DNA from 2 places in the Streptomyces sp. NPDC045956 genome. Region 1 is predicted to be linked to the other one. Evidence: riboswitches for the same ligand, from Rfam matches in the RefSeq annotation. Region 1 holds a riboswitch; the other holds the start of a gene.
What was found. A riboswitch is a leader RNA that binds a small molecule or an ion and turns the genes downstream of it on or off. The one in region 1 is predicted to bind cobalamin.
Positions count from the first base shown of each region.

Region 2: another riboswitch for cobalamin. It lies ahead of AC07FV_RS17905 (ribonucleoside-diphosphate reductase subunit alpha); the one in region 1 lies ahead of AC07FV_RS10600 (ABC transporter substrate-binding protein).

Region 1 covers NZ_JBWKKZ010000003.1:351,704-359,492, forward strand. Annotated here, with positions in the region: gene AC07FV_RS10575 (cyclase family protein) at 1-438, opposite strand, end outside; gene AC07FV_RS10580 (fumarylacetoacetate hydrolase family protein) at 435-1,436, opposite strand; gene AC07FV_RS10585 (LysR family transcriptional regulator) at 1,564-2,481, shown strand; gene AC07FV_RS10590 (ABC transporter ATP-binding protein) at 2,560-3,360, opposite strand; gene AC07FV_RS10595 (FecCD family ABC transporter permease) at 3,357-4,472, opposite strand; gene AC07FV_RS10600 (ABC transporter substrate-binding protein) at 4,469-5,494, opposite strand; cobalamin riboswitch at 5,523-5,700, opposite strand; gene AC07FV_RS10605 (class I SAM-dependent methyltransferase) at 5,757-6,506, opposite strand; gene AC07FV_RS10610 (MFS transporter) at 6,475-7,743, opposite strand; gene AC07FV_RS10615 (ATP-grasp domain-containing protein) at 7,736-7,789, opposite strand, start outside.
Region 2 covers NZ_JBWKKZ010000006.1:189,122-196,910, forward strand. Annotated here, with positions in the region: gene AC07FV_RS17875 (carbohydrate ABC transporter permease) at 1-24, opposite strand, end outside; gene AC07FV_RS17880 (extracellular solute-binding protein) at 110-1,387, opposite strand; gene AC07FV_RS17885 (GntR family transcriptional regulator) at 1,840-2,604, shown strand; gene AC07FV_RS17890 (DUF3311 domain-containing protein) at 2,796-3,053, shown strand; gene mctP (monocarboxylate uptake permease MctP) at 3,050-4,660, shown strand; gene AC07FV_RS17900 (GNAT family N-acetyltransferase) at 4,733-5,239, shown strand; cobalamin riboswitch at 5,267-5,444, shown strand; gene AC07FV_RS17905 (ribonucleoside-diphosphate reductase subunit alpha) at 5,569-7,789, shown strand, end outside.

The DNA of each region.
Region 1 (7,789 bases):
GCCGGTGACCTGGTCGCCGTCGGAGGTGACGACCTTCTCGGCCGGGCGGCCGTTCCACGCCCTGCCGTGGTCGAAGATGTGGCCGAGCCCGTCCCACTGGGTGGAGCACTGCAACGGCATGGCGATGACGTCGTCGGCGCCGCCGATGCCGTGCGGCAGACCCTGGTTGCCGAGGGCGGCGTCGGTGCCGGTGTCCAGCATCGTGTGCACCGGGTTGGTGCGGCGGCGCCAGCCCTTCTGCGGGCCGTCGATGTCGAAGCGCTGCGAGAGGGAGAAGCTGACGCCCCGCCGGATCAGCGCGGCGCCCTCGCGGCGCTTGGCCTCGTCGAGGAAGTTGAGCGTGCCGAGCACGTCGTCCTGCCCCCAGCGGCCCCAGTTGGAGTACGCCTTCGCGGCCCGGGCGACCGCGCCCGCGGGGTCCGTGCGGTCCGGGGTCATCGGGCTGCCTCCGCCACGCAGCGGGTGCGCTGGGTGCCGAGCCCGGTGATGGAGGCGTCCATGACGTCGCCGTCGCGCAGCAGCCGGCCCCAGTGCATGCCGTTGCCGGCGGGGGAGCCGGTGAGCACCAGGTCGCCGGGGAGCAGCCGGGCGGTCTGCGAGGCGTAGGAGACCATCCGCGCGACGTCGAAGAGCATGTCCTTGGTGGACTCGTCCTGCATCGTCTCGCCGTTGAGCTTCAGCGTGAGGCGCAGGTCGCCCGGGTCCGCGACCGACGCGGCGGGCACGATCCACGGGCCCAGCGGGGTGAAGCCCGGCGCGTTCTTGCTGCGCAGCCAGTCGGTGCCGATCTGCGGCATGTCCCGGCGGAAGACGGTGGCCCGGTCGGTCAGGTCGTTGGCGATCGTGTACCCGGCGACGCACTCCAGGGCCTGAGCCGGGGACACCCGGTGGGCGGGCCGGCCGATCACCGCGGCCAGCTCCAGCTCCCAGTCGGGCTTCTCGGCCCACGAGGGCAGCACGACGTCGTCGTAGGGGCCGGTGACCGCGCTCGGCAGGCCGATGAACACGTACGGCAGGTCCTCGGCCGCCCGCCGGTCCATGATCTCCGCGGCCTCCGCGCGCCGCTCCGCCTCCGGCCGTTCGTCGCCGGGCGCGCGGTGGGCGACATGCAGGTCGATCACGTGCTGCCGGTAGTTCGCCCCGGACTGGAAGACCTGGCGCGGCTCGACGGGGGCGTGCACGCGGTGGTCGGACAACGGCGCGCGCACGAGGGAGGCGTCGGCGGCGAGCGCGGCCAGCCGCGGCGCCACCGAGTCCCACGCGTCGAGGAGCCCGCGCATGCTCGAACCGGTCTCACCGAGAGCGGGACGCAGGTCGAGCACCTGGGCGTCGGGGGTGACGAGAGCGGGGAAGGCGGGGCCTTCGGGAGCGGAAACGGTGGCCAGGGCGAAGGGTCCGGCGAAGAGGGCGGACGCGGCTTCAGGTTTCACGGACATGTCCTCCTGATTGCGATGGCACTAATCTGGACCCGCCACTCGCGATCAGGGAAATCAATTCCGTGGATGATAATTATCTGTTGAACGAATTCCCGCAGGTCATCGCCGGACAGCTAGGGAAACCGCCGTGAATCTCAGTCGCCTGGACCTCAACCTCGTGGTCGCCCTGCGCGCCCTGCTGGAAGAGCGCAACGTGACCCGTGCCGGGCAGCGCGTCGGCCTGAGCCAGCCGGCGATGAGCGCGGCGCTCTCGCGTCTGCGCCGCCACTTCGACGACGACCTGCTGGCGCGGGTCGGCGGCCACTACGAGCTGACCGCTCTCGGGCAGGTCCTGCTCGACCGCGCGTCCACCGCCTACGATCTGCTGGAACGGCTCTTCGCCAGCCAGGCCCACTTCGACCCGGCCCGGGAGAACCGGGAGTTCAGGCTGGTCGCGTCCGACTACGCGGTCGCCGTCTTCGGTACCGAACTCGCCCGGGTCGTGCACCAGGAGGCGCCCGGCATCCGGCTGCGTTTCGCGCAGACGCCGACCACCGTGGTGGACGCCACCGACACGCTGCTGAGCACCACCGACGGCCTGCTCATGCCCCACGGCGTCATCAGCGACTTCCCCGCCACCGACCTCTACCAGGACCGGTGGGTCTTCCTCGTCGCCGAGGACCACCCGAGCGTCGACGACCGGCTGACCCGGGAGGACCTGGCCCGGCTGCCCTGGGTCACCTACCAGCGCACCTACGACGCCCCGGCCGTCCGCCAGCTCGGCATGCTGGGCATCGAGCCCCGCGTCGAGGTCTCCGTGGACAGCTTCCAGATCATGCCGCTGCTGGTCGGCGGAACCCGGCGCATCGCCCTGCTCCAGGCCCGCCTCGCCCGGCTCCTCGCCCCGCTCGCCGCGGTACGGGTGGTGGAGCCGCCCTACGAGGCGGTGCCGCTGCGGGAGGCGTTGTGGTGGCACCCGGTGCACACCCACGACGCGGCGCACATCTGGCTGCGCGAGACCGCCGCCCGGGTCGGCAAGCGGATGGCCGACCGGCCCGAGGACTGAGCGGGACCCGCCGCGCGCGCACGGCGGGCGTCATCCACGGTACGGATGAGAGGCATCCGCACCGTGGATGACTGACCCTCACGGCCGCTGCGCGGCCCGGGGTGGTTCCCCGGGCAGGAACGTCACCTGCGGGGCGCCCGTGCGCGGGTGGGTGGCGACCTCCGCCTCCACCCCGTAGACCTCGGCCAGGAGCCGCGGGGTGAGGATCTCGGCGGGCGGGCCCGAGGCGGTGACCGCACCGTCGTTCAGCACGTAGAGGCGGTCGCAGTAGTAGGCGGCCAGGTTGAGGTCGTGCAGGGCGAGCAGCACGGTGGCGGGCAGCCGGCGCAGGATGCCGAGCACGGACAACTGGTGCCGGATGTCGAGGTGGTTGGTCGGTTCGTCGAGGACCAGCAGCGTGGGCTGCTGGGCCAGGGCGCGCGCGATGAGGACGCGTTGGCGCTCGCCGCCGGAGAGCCGGTCGAAGGGGCGGTCCGCCAGATGGACGGCGTCCACGGCGAGCAGCGCGGAGTCGACGAGTGCGGCGTCCTCGGGGGTGTCGCCGGCCAGGAGCCGCTTGTGCGGGGTGCGGCCCATGGCGACGACCTCCCGGACGGCGAGGTCGAAGTCGGCGGCCGAGTCCTGGACCACCGCCGCCACCGTGCGGGCCAGGCGCCGCACCGGCAGCGACCAGGCGTCGCCCCCGTCGACCCGGACCTGACCGGCGTCGGGGCGCAGGACGCGGTAGACGGCGCGCAGGAGACTGGACTTCCCGCTGCCGTTGGGGCCGACCAGCCCGACGGTCTCGCCCGGGCGGGCCGTCAGGGAGACGTCGCGCACCAGGTGGCGGGCTCCCGCGGTGAGCGTGACGCCGTCCACGCTCAGGTCGGTCGCCGTCATGCCACTCCTCGGTCGGTGCCGCGCCGGGCGTCCCGGCGCATCAGCCACAGGAAGAACGGCCCGCCGCACAGGGCCGTGAGCACGCCGACGGGTATCTCCGCCGGCGCGGCGACCGTCCGTGCGGCGATGTCGGCCCAGACCAGGAAGACCGCCCCGCCCAGGGCCGCCGTGGGCAGCACCCGGCGGTGGTCGCCGCCGACGAAGAGCCGCACGATGTGGGGCATCATCAGCCCGACGAAGCCGATCGGCCCGGCCGCCGCGACCAGTACGCCCGTGACCAGGGAGAGCACGACGAACAGCCGGGCGCGGAAGCGGGCCACGTCCAGCCCCATCGTGGTGGCCGCCTCCTCGCCGGCCAGCAGCAGGTTCAGGTTGCGGGCCTGCACCATGAGGGCGCCGACACCGAGCAGCAGGGCCGTGCTCGGCAGCCACAGGGTGCCCCACTCGACGCCCCCCAGCCCGCCGAGGGTCCAGGCGAGGACCGCGCGGGCCTCGTTGCCCCGGTCGGTGGTGAGCAGCAGCAGATCGAGGACCGCGGTGAGCACCGCCGCGATCGCCACCCCGGACAGCACCAGCCGCGCCGAGGTGATGCGTCCCCCGGTGCGGGCGGTGGCGTAGACGAGGACGAGCGCGCCCAGGGCGCCGGCGAAGGCGGCGACCGACAGGGAGAGCGGACCGAAGAAGGTGACGCCGAACACGATCACGGAGACCGCGCCGAGGGACGCCCCGGAGGAGACACCCAGCAGGTACGGCTCGGCGAGCGGGTTGCGCACCAGGGCCTGCAGGGCGGTGCCGATCACCGCCAGGCCGGCGCCGGTGACCGCACCGAGCAGCACCCGCGGCGCCCGGACGTCCACCACGATGGTCTCCCGGGCCCGCGACCAGTCCGGATCCTGCCAGTCGGCTCCCAGGGCGTGCGTCACGATGCCCCACACCTGTCCGGGCGGCACCTGGACGGAACCGATCGCGAGGCCCGCCGTGGCGGAGACCAGTAGCAGGACGGTGAGGACGAGCAGGGTGACGGCCAGCCGCGTACCGCCCCCTCCCGGCTCCTCGGTGCCGCGCCGACGGACCGTCCGTCCGGTGGACGTGCCGGTTGCGGCCTGCGTCATCGGAAGCTCTTGGGATGCAGCCCGCGGGCCAGGTCCCCGACCGCGTAGGCCGAGCGGATGCCGACCAGGGTGGCGGTCAGCGGCAGGACGACGAACCGCTTGTTCCTGACGGCGGGCACGTCGGCGAGCGCGGGCCGGGAGAGCAGGTACTTCTTCTTCTCCTCGACGCTGCCGGCGCCGGCGTAGTCGTAGATGGCGATGGCTTCCGGCCTGCGCTCGACGACCTGCTCCCAGGAGACGTCGCCGAAGACGTCGTCGAGGTCGGCGAAGACGTTCTCGCCGCCGGCCAGCCGGATCAGCTCGGTGCCGAGGCTCTTGCCGCCCGCGGTGAAGGCGCTCTTGTCACCGCTGTCGTAGACGAAGACGGGCACCCGGGGCTCGCCCCGTACGCCGGTGGCGGCCTTGCCGACGCGGCCCTCCAGGTCCGCGACCAGCGCGTCGGCCCGGTCCTGGACGCCGAAGATCCTGCCGACGGTGCGGATCTCGTCGTAGGTGTCCTTCATCGTCACCCGCTTCTCGCCGCAGTACTCGCGGTTGAGGTAGGTGTCGATGCCCGCGTCGGCGAACGCCTTGCGAGAACGGCCCTCCTTCTCGTCGAAGGCGCTGCCGTAGCCGCCGTAGACGAAGTCGGGCTCGGCGTCCAGGACCTTCTCGAACGACGGCTCCCGCTCCGCCAGTTCGGGAATCGCCTCGTAGTCCTCCTTCAGCTCCGGCAGGACGGCGGAGTCGGGGAAGGCCGTGCCGACCATGCGGTCCTTCAGACCGAGCGCGAGCATGAGTTCCGCCGGGTGCTGGTGGACGGTGACCACCCGCGACGGCGGCCTGTCGTACGTCGTCCGCACGCCGCAGTTGTCGACGGTGACCGGGAAACCCGCGGGCACGGCGGCGGTGGCCTCGGCGTCGCCGCCGCCCTCGTCGGACGCACCGCAGCCGGTGGTGAGCAGCAGCGACGACAGTGCCACGGCGACGGCCGTGGCACGAAGGAACCCGCGTGTGCGGGCAGGGGTGAACAGCTGGGACACGTGAAGCCTCCTGGAGTCCGCGCTCCTCGGATCGGGCCCGCGACGGACCAGTGTCCTGACTCCCGGATCGACGTTCCCCCCGCCTTCCCGCGCGGTGCGCAGTGGCGTGTCGGAGGGGCGCTCCCCGGTCACAGTGGCGGGACCGTGCCGGATTCGCACCGGCTTCCTGTCTCCCGTCGCGGCGATGACCAGGTGATCCTACGTTTCGCCCGGCCGACGGCGAAAGGGCGTGCGGTTCCCGGCCGCACGCCCTGCCCCTGCCTCACCCTTCGCGGACGGCCCTCAGGACGAGCCGTTCGGCGTCCTCGTCGTAGGGGCGGCCGTCGAACCCGCCGAAGACCTCCACGCGGCCGAACCCCGCCTCCTCGGCCATCCGCCGCAACTCCACGGCGCTGTACACGAACCACGTCAGGGTGGCCCGGGTCACCCGGTCGCCCCGGACCAGCACCCACTCGCTGCGCAGCCGCGCCCACTCGTCCAGCACGGTGTCGGTCTGCACCATCAGGTCGTCGCCCCGCCGCACCACCTTGGGCGGGGTGACCCTGCGGGCCAGGAGTTCCTTCCCCGCGAGGTCGAGGACGAGCGCCCCGCCGGGCGCCAGGCAGGTGTACATGGTGCGCAGCACGCGCGCGTTGTCGGCGGGGTCCTCGAAGTACCCGAAGGAGGTGAACATGTTGAGGACGACGTCGAAGCCGCCCGGCGCCTCGTAGTCGCGTGCGTCGGCCCGCACGTACGTCACGTCGGCACCGGCGTCCGCGGAGCGTTTGCGGGCCCGGTCCAGCATGGCCGGGCTCAGGTCGACTCCGGTCACGCGGTGCCCGCGGCGGGCGAGGGGCACGGTGAAGACACCCGGCCCGCAGCACAGGTCCAGCACGCGTGCTCCGTCGGGGAGGGCGAGCAGGGGAGAGGTGTCGAGCAGCTCCTCGGCCTGCGCGTAGCGCTGCTCGGAGAAGAGGAAGTCGTGGAACTCGGTCCAGAAGTCATCGTCCTGGAATCCGCCCGTCCGTGTCATCGCGGGTCAGTGCTCCTTCGTGGTCGCCGTCGGGGGCAGGGGGCCGCGCCGGGCGACGGCGCAGCGTGAGCAGCAGAGGGGGCAGCAGCAGGCACTGGGCGGCCGCGAGCAGCCAGAACCAGCCGGTGTGCCCGGCCCGTTCGCCGAGGCCGTACAGCTGCCCGCCCAGCGCGCCGCTCGCGCAGGCGCCCAGGCCCGCGGCCAGCCGCTGCTGCCCGAAGACGACGGCGTCGGAGCGGGGGCTGCGGCGCAGCGCCTCCAGGTCGTTCTTGAGGAACAGCACGATGTCGCCCAGGGTGATCAGCGCGCCGCCCGCCAGCAGGGCCGCCCGGGTACCGGCCGCCAGCACGGCCAGGCCCGCCGCCAGACCCGTGAAGCCGACCGCGAGGGCGAGGGCGTACGGCATGCGCCGGATCAGACCCGACGCGAGCGGCTGCACGACGATGACCAGAGCGAAACAGAGCAGCAGCACCACGCTGTAGAACGCGCCGGAGGCGCGCTCGACGGCGTACACCGCCAGGAAGTGCTGGAAGTGGAAGTAGAGGTAGAAGGCCAGCGCGTTGGCGGCGAACGGCAGCGGTGCGAGGCCCGTCAGGAGACCCGTGGCGGCCTTTTCGCCCGGCCCGGTGGTCCGTGCCCCGCCCGTTCCGGGCAGCCGCGCGTGTCCCACGGTGACCGCCAGGAACAGCGCCGTGACGGCCGCGAAGAGCCAGCCGGGCGAGGACAGGACGAACGGTCCGGCGATGAGCGGGCCGACGGCCATCCCGGCGTTGAGTGCCGCGTTGCCCGCCGAGAGGAAGGCCGGACGGCGCTCGTCGTCGACGCCGTGCACCAGGTAGGCCTTGTTGGCGGGCAGGTACAGCGCGGCACCGCAGCACGTCAGGACCAGCGCCCAGACCGCCAGCGGCGGCCAGCGCAGGGCCAGCAGGAACCCGGCGAAACCGGCGGTGCGTACGACGAGGGCCCACAGCATCGTGCGGCGCAGCCCGATACGGTCCGCGAGGGCGCCGCCGACGATGCCGCCGGAGAACTGCACGAGTGAGGCCGCCGCCAGGACGACGCCGACCGTGCCGAGCCCCATCCCCAGCCGTTCGTGCAGGAACACCGACATGAACGGCAGGACCATGAAGCTGCCGAGCGGAATGAGGAACGAGCTGAGCAGCAGGAACCGCAGGGGGCCGGTGAGCGGGAACAGCGTGGCCCGCGGTCCCGGTCCCCGGGTGGTGCGCTCACCCACCGGGCGCCGCCCGGCCGGCCCCGGGGAACGGATCGGTGAGCACCCG
Region 2 (7,789 bases), on a different contig from region 1:
CGGCCGTTCGGTCTGCACGGTCATGCTCGCGGTCTCTCTCTTCTCGACCTGCTCAACTCGACGCCGGGGCGGGGGCCGTGGCGCGGCCCCCGTCCCGGCTCACCCGGTGTTACTGCTGCTGCGCCAGGCGCTTGTTGAACTCGCCCTCGACCTGCTTGGCGGCCTCGGCCGGGGACTTCCCCTTCAGCACGGCCGTCAGGTAGGTCTTGATCGGGTTCGGGTCGTTCTCGACCGCGGCCCACTCCGGGATCAGCGGCGTGGTGTCACCGCCCGCGGAGGCCGGCGCGGCGGCCTCGGCGGCGGCGTTGCCCTTGAGGTTGCTCTGGAGCGCGTCCTTGTTCGGGATGACGCCGTTGGCCTTGGACAGCGCGCCCTCGAACTTGTCGGACAGCGCGATCTTCAGGAACTCCTTGGCGAGCTCCTGCTTCTTGCTGCCGGCGGCGACGGCCAGGTTGGAGCCGCCGAGGAAGACGCCCTCGGGCTTGTCGGCCGTGGCACCCGGGATGGTGAAGTAACCGAGGTCCTTCTCGATCGCCGGGTTGGTGGCGATCGCCGTGCCGCCCTCCCAGCCCATGCCGATGATGGCGCCGGTCTTGCCCTTGGCGAAGATCTCACCCTGCTGCGGGGTGGCCTCGTCCTTGTCCTTGGGCGCCTTGGAGAGGGCCTGGAACTTCTTGTAGGTCTCGGTGGCGGCGGCGATCTTCGGGTCGTCCAGGTTGGAGACGTACTTGTCGCCGTCCTTCTTGACCAGCTCGGCACCCTCGCCGATGGCCAGGCCCACGAAGTGGTACCAGTTCTGGCCGGGCAGGTAGATCGGCTCGGCGTCGGTCTTGTCGCCGATCGTCTTGAGGGCGTCGTAGAACTCGTCGCGGGTCTTGGGCGTGTCCTTGATGCCCGCGTCCGCCCAGATCTTCTTGTTGTAGATGACCACGCGGTTCACCACGAACCACGGGGCGGCGTACTGCTTGTCCTCGAAGACCGCGGACTTGTTGAGGGACTCGGACCAGTCGGTGCCGATCTCGCTCTTGAGGTCGCTCAGGTCGGCGAGGCCGCCGGTCTTGGCGTAGGCCGGCGTCTGGGTGTTGCCGATCTCGAAGACGTCGGGAGGGTTCTCCTCGGAGAGGGCGGTGGTCAGCTTCTGCTGAATACCGTTCCACTTCTGGATCTCGAACTTGACCTTGGCCTTGGTCTTCGCCTCGAACTCCTTGGCGAGGTCGGCCTGCCAGTCGTCCGGCGAGGATCCGTCCATCACCCACACGGTGAGCGTCTCACCGGCGTAGCCGTCCGCCCCGGCCTTCTTGCCGTCGTCGCCGTCGTCGCCCCCGCACGCCGCGATCGAGACCATCATGCCCGCGATACCGATCGCGGCTATCAGCTTGCGCTTCACGCCACCCTCCTCAGGGATGCCACAAAACCCCCCTGCCTCCCCGCGGTTGCTCGTCGACGCGGACCGCCCATGGGGCCGGGACCTGGACCAATGGTGTAGACCAGTACGGGGAGCTTGGCCCAGACCAATAGGGCTGTCAAGGGTGTGCAAGCACGGTCCATGCGTCCGTGATGCGACCGAGATATGCAGGGACCTTTCATTGCGCAAGCGGCAGATCGGGCGGACCGGGAGGGGGTGTACCACCGCCCCCCTGAGGACGTGCCGATACGGTTCCGAACGCGCGTACCAGCGGTGTCCGACGGCGCTGTGGACTAGACCAACGGGGGGCGCGGAGGTATACAGAAGGGATCACGGAGCGTGCGGGGCCATCCTGCCCGGAGCCGTGCCACGATGTGGGCCGTGGCCGACAGGGATATCGGTCGCTTCGGCACCCGGAGCCGGGAAGGCAGAGCATGAGCACCGACGTCAGCAGTGCGGAGAACGAGGGTGGGGCGACCGTCCGTACCGCGCGCGTGCCCAAGTACTACCGACTGAAGAAGCACCTGCTCGACATGACCCGGACCCAGGCGCCGGGCACGCCGGTCCCTCCCGAGCGCACCCTGGCCGCCGAGTTCGACACCTCGCGCACGACGGTGCGCCAGGCCCTCCAGGAACTGGTCGTCGAGGGCCGCCTGGAGCGCATCCAGGGCAAGGGCACCTTCGTCGCCAAGCCCAAGGTCTCGCAGGCCCTGCAACTCACGTCGTACACCGAGGACATGCGGGCCCAGGGGCTCGAACCCACCTCGCAGCTGCTGGACATCGGCTACATCACCGCCGACGACCGGCTCGCCGGGCTGCTGGACATCACGGCCGGCGGAAGGGTGCTGCGCATCGAGCGGCTGCGCATGGCCAACGGCGAGCCCATGGCCATCGAGACCACCCACCTCAGCGCCAAGCGCTTCCCGGCGCTGCGCCGCTCCCTGGTGAAGTACACGTCCCTCTACACGGCCCTCGCCGAGGTCTACGACGTGCACCTCGCCGAGGCCGAGGAGACCATCGAGACCTCCCTGGCCACCCCGCGCGAGGCCGGGCTGCTCGGCACCGACGTCGGCCTGCCCATGCTGATGCTCTCCCGGCACTCGCAGGACCGCACCGGCCAGCCCGTGGAGTGGGTGCGCTCGGTGTACCGGGGCGACCGCTACAAGTTCGTGGCCCGGCTGAAGCGGCCCCAGGACTAGGGCCCGTACCGCCTGTCACTCCTGTCGCGCGCGACGCGCGCGGCGCGCGTGTCCGACATATTCCGGCACCCCGGACCGTGAAGTTGCAGTTCAGGACCGATATGCGGGCGAGGGGTTCCGCTGTCTCGACGCCGTCACCTACATTTCGTGCGCACTGCACGAGGTGATCAGCGAGGGGACGGAGCCGCCGTATGTCACAAGCCCCAGAAGTGAGCAGAGGGCCGGTGGTGACGCCGGTGCGCGTCGTCATCGGCCTCTGCCTTGTCGCACCGTTCGTCGCCATGCTCTGGGTCGGTTCCTACGCGAAGACGGACCCGGCCTTCATCGGCATCCCGTTCTTCTACTGGTACCAGATGGCGTGGGTGGTCCTCTCCACCGCGCTGACGATGATCGCCTACAAGCTGTGGCAGCGTGACCAGCGCTCCCGCCGGGAAGGCGGTTCCAAGTGAACGACGGCGTGAACGGCGTCGCACTCGCCGTCTTCATCTTCTTCTTCCTGCTCGTCACCGCCATGGGCTTCCTCGCCGCCCGCTGGCGCAAGGCCGAGAACGAGCACAGCCTCGACGAGTGGGGCCTGGGCGGCCGCTCGTTCGGCACCTGGGTCACCTGGTTCCTGCTGGGCGGCGACCTGTACACGGCGTACACCTTCGTGGCGGTCCCGGCGGCGATCTACGCGGCCGGCGCCTCCGGCTTCTTCGCGGTGCCGTACACGATCCTGGTCTACCCGCTGATCTTCACCTTCCTGCCCCGGCTGTGGTCGGTCTCCCACAAGCACGGGTACGTGACGACCTCGGACTTCGTGCGCGGCCGGTTCGGCTCGAAGGGGCTGTCGCTGGCGGTCGCCGTGACCGGCATCCTCGCCACCATGCCGTACATCGCGCTCCAGTTGGTCGGCATCCAGGCCGTACTGGACGTGATGGGCCTCGGCGGCGGCGAGGACACCAACTGGTTCGTCAAGGACCTGCCGCTGCTGATCGCCTTCGGCGTGCTGGCGGCGTACACCTACTCCTCGGGGCTGCGCGCACCCGCGCTGATCGCCTTCGTGAAGGACACGCTGATCTACATCGTCATCGCGGTGGCGATCATCTACATCCCGATCAAGCTGGGCGGCTTCGACGACATCTTCGCGGCGGCGGGCGACAAGTTCTCCGAGTCCGGCAAGGGCTCGCTGACGCCGGACCACGGCGGCCAGTGGACGTACGCCACGCTGGCGCTCGGCTCCGCGCTCGCGCTCTTCATGTACCCGCACTCGATCACCGCGACGCTGTCCTCGCGCAGCCGTGAGGTGATCCGGCGCAACACCACGATCCTGCCGCTGTACTCGCTGATGCTGGGCCTGCTCGCGCTGCTGGGCTTCATGGCGATCGCGGCCGGGGTGAAGGTGGAGAACGGGCAGCTGGCGATCCCCCAGCTCTTCGAGAACATGTTCCCGGACTGGTTCGCCGGCGTGGCCTTCGCGGCGATCGGCATCGGCGCCCTGGTCCCGGCGGCGATCATGTCGATCGCGGCCGCCAACCTGTTCACCCGCAACATCTACAAGGACTTCATCAGGCCGGACGCCACCCCGGCCCAGGAGACGAAGGTCTCCAAGCTGGTGTCCCTGCTGGTGAAGGTGGGCGCGCTGGTCTTCGTGCTCGGCATGGACAAGACGGTCGCGATCAACTTCCAGCTGCTGGGCGGCATCTGGATCCTGCAGACCTTCCCGGCCCTGGTGGGCGGCCTGCTCACCCGCTGGTTCCACCGCTGGGCCCTGCTCGGCGGCTGGGCGGTCGGCATGGTCTACGGCACGGTCGCCGCGTACGGGGTGGCCTCGCCGACGCAGAAGCACTTCGGCGGTTCCTCCGACGAGATCCCCGGCATCGGCGAGATCGGCTACATCGGCCTCACCGCCTTCGTGCTGAACGTGGTGGTCACCGTGGTCCTGACCTTCGTCATGCGGGCGCTCAAGGCACCCGACGGCGTCGACGAGACCAAGCCGGGCGACTACACCGCGGACGCGGGCGACCCGGGAGTCGAGGTGGAGCTGCCGCCGGCCACGGCGGGCACCTCGCACTGACCCCTTCCCCCGGGCGGGCCGTCGGAGGAATCCGGCGGCCCGTTGCCGTGCCCGTCGGGCACACTCGGGGTCATGGACTTCGTGATCCGGCGTGCCACGGCCGAGGAGTACGACACCCTCGGTGAGATCACCGCGCACGCCTACCTGGGTGACGGCCTCCTCGACTTCGGGGAGGACGACGCCTACCTGCACGAGCTGCGGGCCGTGGCCCGGCGGGCGGCTGCCGCCGAGGTGCTGGTCGCCGCATCGGACGACGGTGTGCTCGGCAGCGTCACCTTCGTGCCCCGCGGCGGCCCGATGGCGGACATCGCCCGGCCCGGCGAGGCCGAGATACGCATGCTCGCCGTCGCCCGCGAGGCGCGCGGACGCGGCGCCGGCGAGGCACTGGTGCGGGCCTGCGTCGACCGCGCCCGGTCCGTGCCGGGCTGCGCGCGGGTCGTGCTGTCCACCCAGCGCACCATGCACGGCGCCCACCGCCTCTACGGGCGCCTGGGTTTCACCCGCACCCCGGACCGCGACTGGAACCCCCTGCCGAAGCACGACGACTTCACCCTGCTCACCTACGAACTGACGCTCTGACACCATCCCGATACGCTCACGGACACAACATCTGGGGGTGCTGGCGGCGCCCGGCACAAGATGTATGCTCGTGCTCGCTGTCGCCGCAGGGGAATCCGGTGCGAATCCGGAACTGTCCCGCAACGGTGTACTTGTGCGTGTTCGCGTCCCCACGTGTCCGCGCACGGGCTTGAGTCCGAGGACCTGCCGACAGTGCGCCCGGCCGCCCCGGCCCGGGTGCCATGACGTCCGGGCCTCGTGGAGTGGGCCGGTGGACGCGACGCCGTGCGCGCTCGTGAGCTGCCTCCTGCCCTCCGCCAGGCCCCGTGCCGAGCGAGGGAGTGCTCCACGTGACCATCGCGCCAGCCGATCCGGCTTCAGCGACCCCGGTGACGGCGACCGGCGAACCGGACGGTCCCGGTACCGCGCTGCTGCGGACCCTGACCGAGCTGACCGCCGACCTTCCGGACGCCGACCCCGGCCGGGTCGCCGCCGCCGCACTGCGCGGCCGGTCCGCCCGTGCGGACGAGGCCGAGCTGCGCGAGCTGGCCACCGAGGCCGCCGCCGGACTGATCTCGGAGGACCCGGTCTACTCCCGGCTCGCCGCCCGCCTGCTGACCCTCACCATCCGGGCCGAGGCCGCCTCCCAGGGCGTCACCTCCTTCACCGGGTCGGTCGCCACCGGTCACCGCGAGGGCCTGATCGCCGACCGCACCGCCGAGTTCGTCCGGCTGCACGCGGAGCGGCTGGACGCGCTGGTCGACCCGGCCGCCGACGACCGCTTCGGCTACTTCGGTCTGCGCACCCTGCACAGCCGCTACCTGCTCCGGCACCCGATCACCCGCAAGGTGGTCGAGACGCCCCAGCACTTCATGCTGCGCGTGGCCGCCGGGCTCGCCGAGGACGACACCGCCCGCTCGGCCGACGAGGTGGCCGCCCTCTACGGGCTGATGAGCCGCCTCGACTACCTCCCCTCCTCCCCCACCCTCTTCAACTCCGGCACCCGGCACGCCCAGATGTCGTCCTGCTACCTCCTCGACTCCCCCCAGGACGAGCTGGACTCCCTCTACGACCGCCTCCACCAGGTGGCCCGCCTCTCCAAGCACGCCGGCGGCATCGGCATCGCCTACTCCCGCATCCGCTCCCGCGGCTCGCTCATCCGCGGCACCAACGGGCACTCCAACGGCATCGTCCCGTTCCTGAAGACGCTCGACGCCTCGGTCGCCGCCGTGAACCAGGGCGGCCGGCGCAAGGGCGCGGCGGCGGTCTACCTGGAGACCTGGCACGCCGACATCGAGGAGTTCCTGGAGCTGCGGGACAACACCGGCGAGGACGCCCGCCGCACCCACAACCTGAACCTCGCCCACTGGGTGCCGGACGAGTTCATGCGCCGGGTGGACGCCGACGGGCAGTGGTCGCTGTTCTCGCCCGCCGACGTGCCCGAGCTGGTCGACCTCTGGGGCGCGGAGTTCGACGCGGCGTACCGCGCGGCGGAGGCGGCGGGGCTGGCCCGCAGGACCCTGCCCGCCCGTGAGCTGTACGGCCGCATGATGCGCACCCTCGCGCAGACCGGCAACGGCTGGATGACTTTCAAGGACACCGCCAACCGCACCGCCAACCAGACCGCCGAGCCGGGCCACGTCGTCCACTCCTCCAACCTCTGCACGGAGATCCTGGAGGTCACCGACGACGGGGAGACGGCGGTCTGCAACCTGGGCTCGGTCAACCTCGGCGCCTTCGTCGACGTGGCCGCGGGCGACCTCGACTGGGAGCGGCTGGACGCCACCGTCCGCACCGCCGTCACCTTCCTGGACCGGGTCGTCGACATCAACTTCTACCCGACCGAGCAGGCGGGCCGCTCCAACGCCCGCTGGCGTCCGGTCGGCCTCGGCGCGATGGGCCTGCAGGACGTCTTCTTCCGGCTGCGCCTGCCCTTCGACTCCCCCGAGGCGAAGGCCCTGTCCACCCGCATCGCCGAGCGGATCATGCTCGCGGCGTACGAGACCTCCACCGACCTCGCCGAGCGCGACGGCCCGCTGCCGGCTTGGGAGAAGACCCGTACGGCCCGGGGCGTGCTGCACCCCGACCACTACGGCGTCGAGGCCGCCTGGCCCGAGCGCTGGGCGGCGCTGCGCACGCGCATGGCCACCACCGGCCTGCGCAACTCCCTGCTCCTGGCGATCGCCCCGACCGCCACCATCGCCTCGATCGTGGGCGCCTACGAGTGCATCGAGCCGCAGGTGTCCAACCTGTTCAAGCGCGAGACGCTCTCCGGCGAGTTCCTCCAGGTCAACTCGTACCTGGTGGACGACCTCAAGCGGCTCGGCGTGTGGGACGCCCGCACCCGCGAGGCGCTGCGCGAGGCGGGCGGCTCGGTGCAGGGCTTCTCCTGGATCCCCGAGGACGTCCGCGCCCTGTACCGCACCGCCTGGGAGATCCCGCAGCGCGGCCTGATCGACATGGCCGCCGCCCGCACCCCGTACCTCGACCAGGCCCAGTCGCTGAACCTGTTCCTGGAGACGCCGACCATCGGGAAGCTCTCCTCGATGTACGCGTACGCCTGGAAGCAGG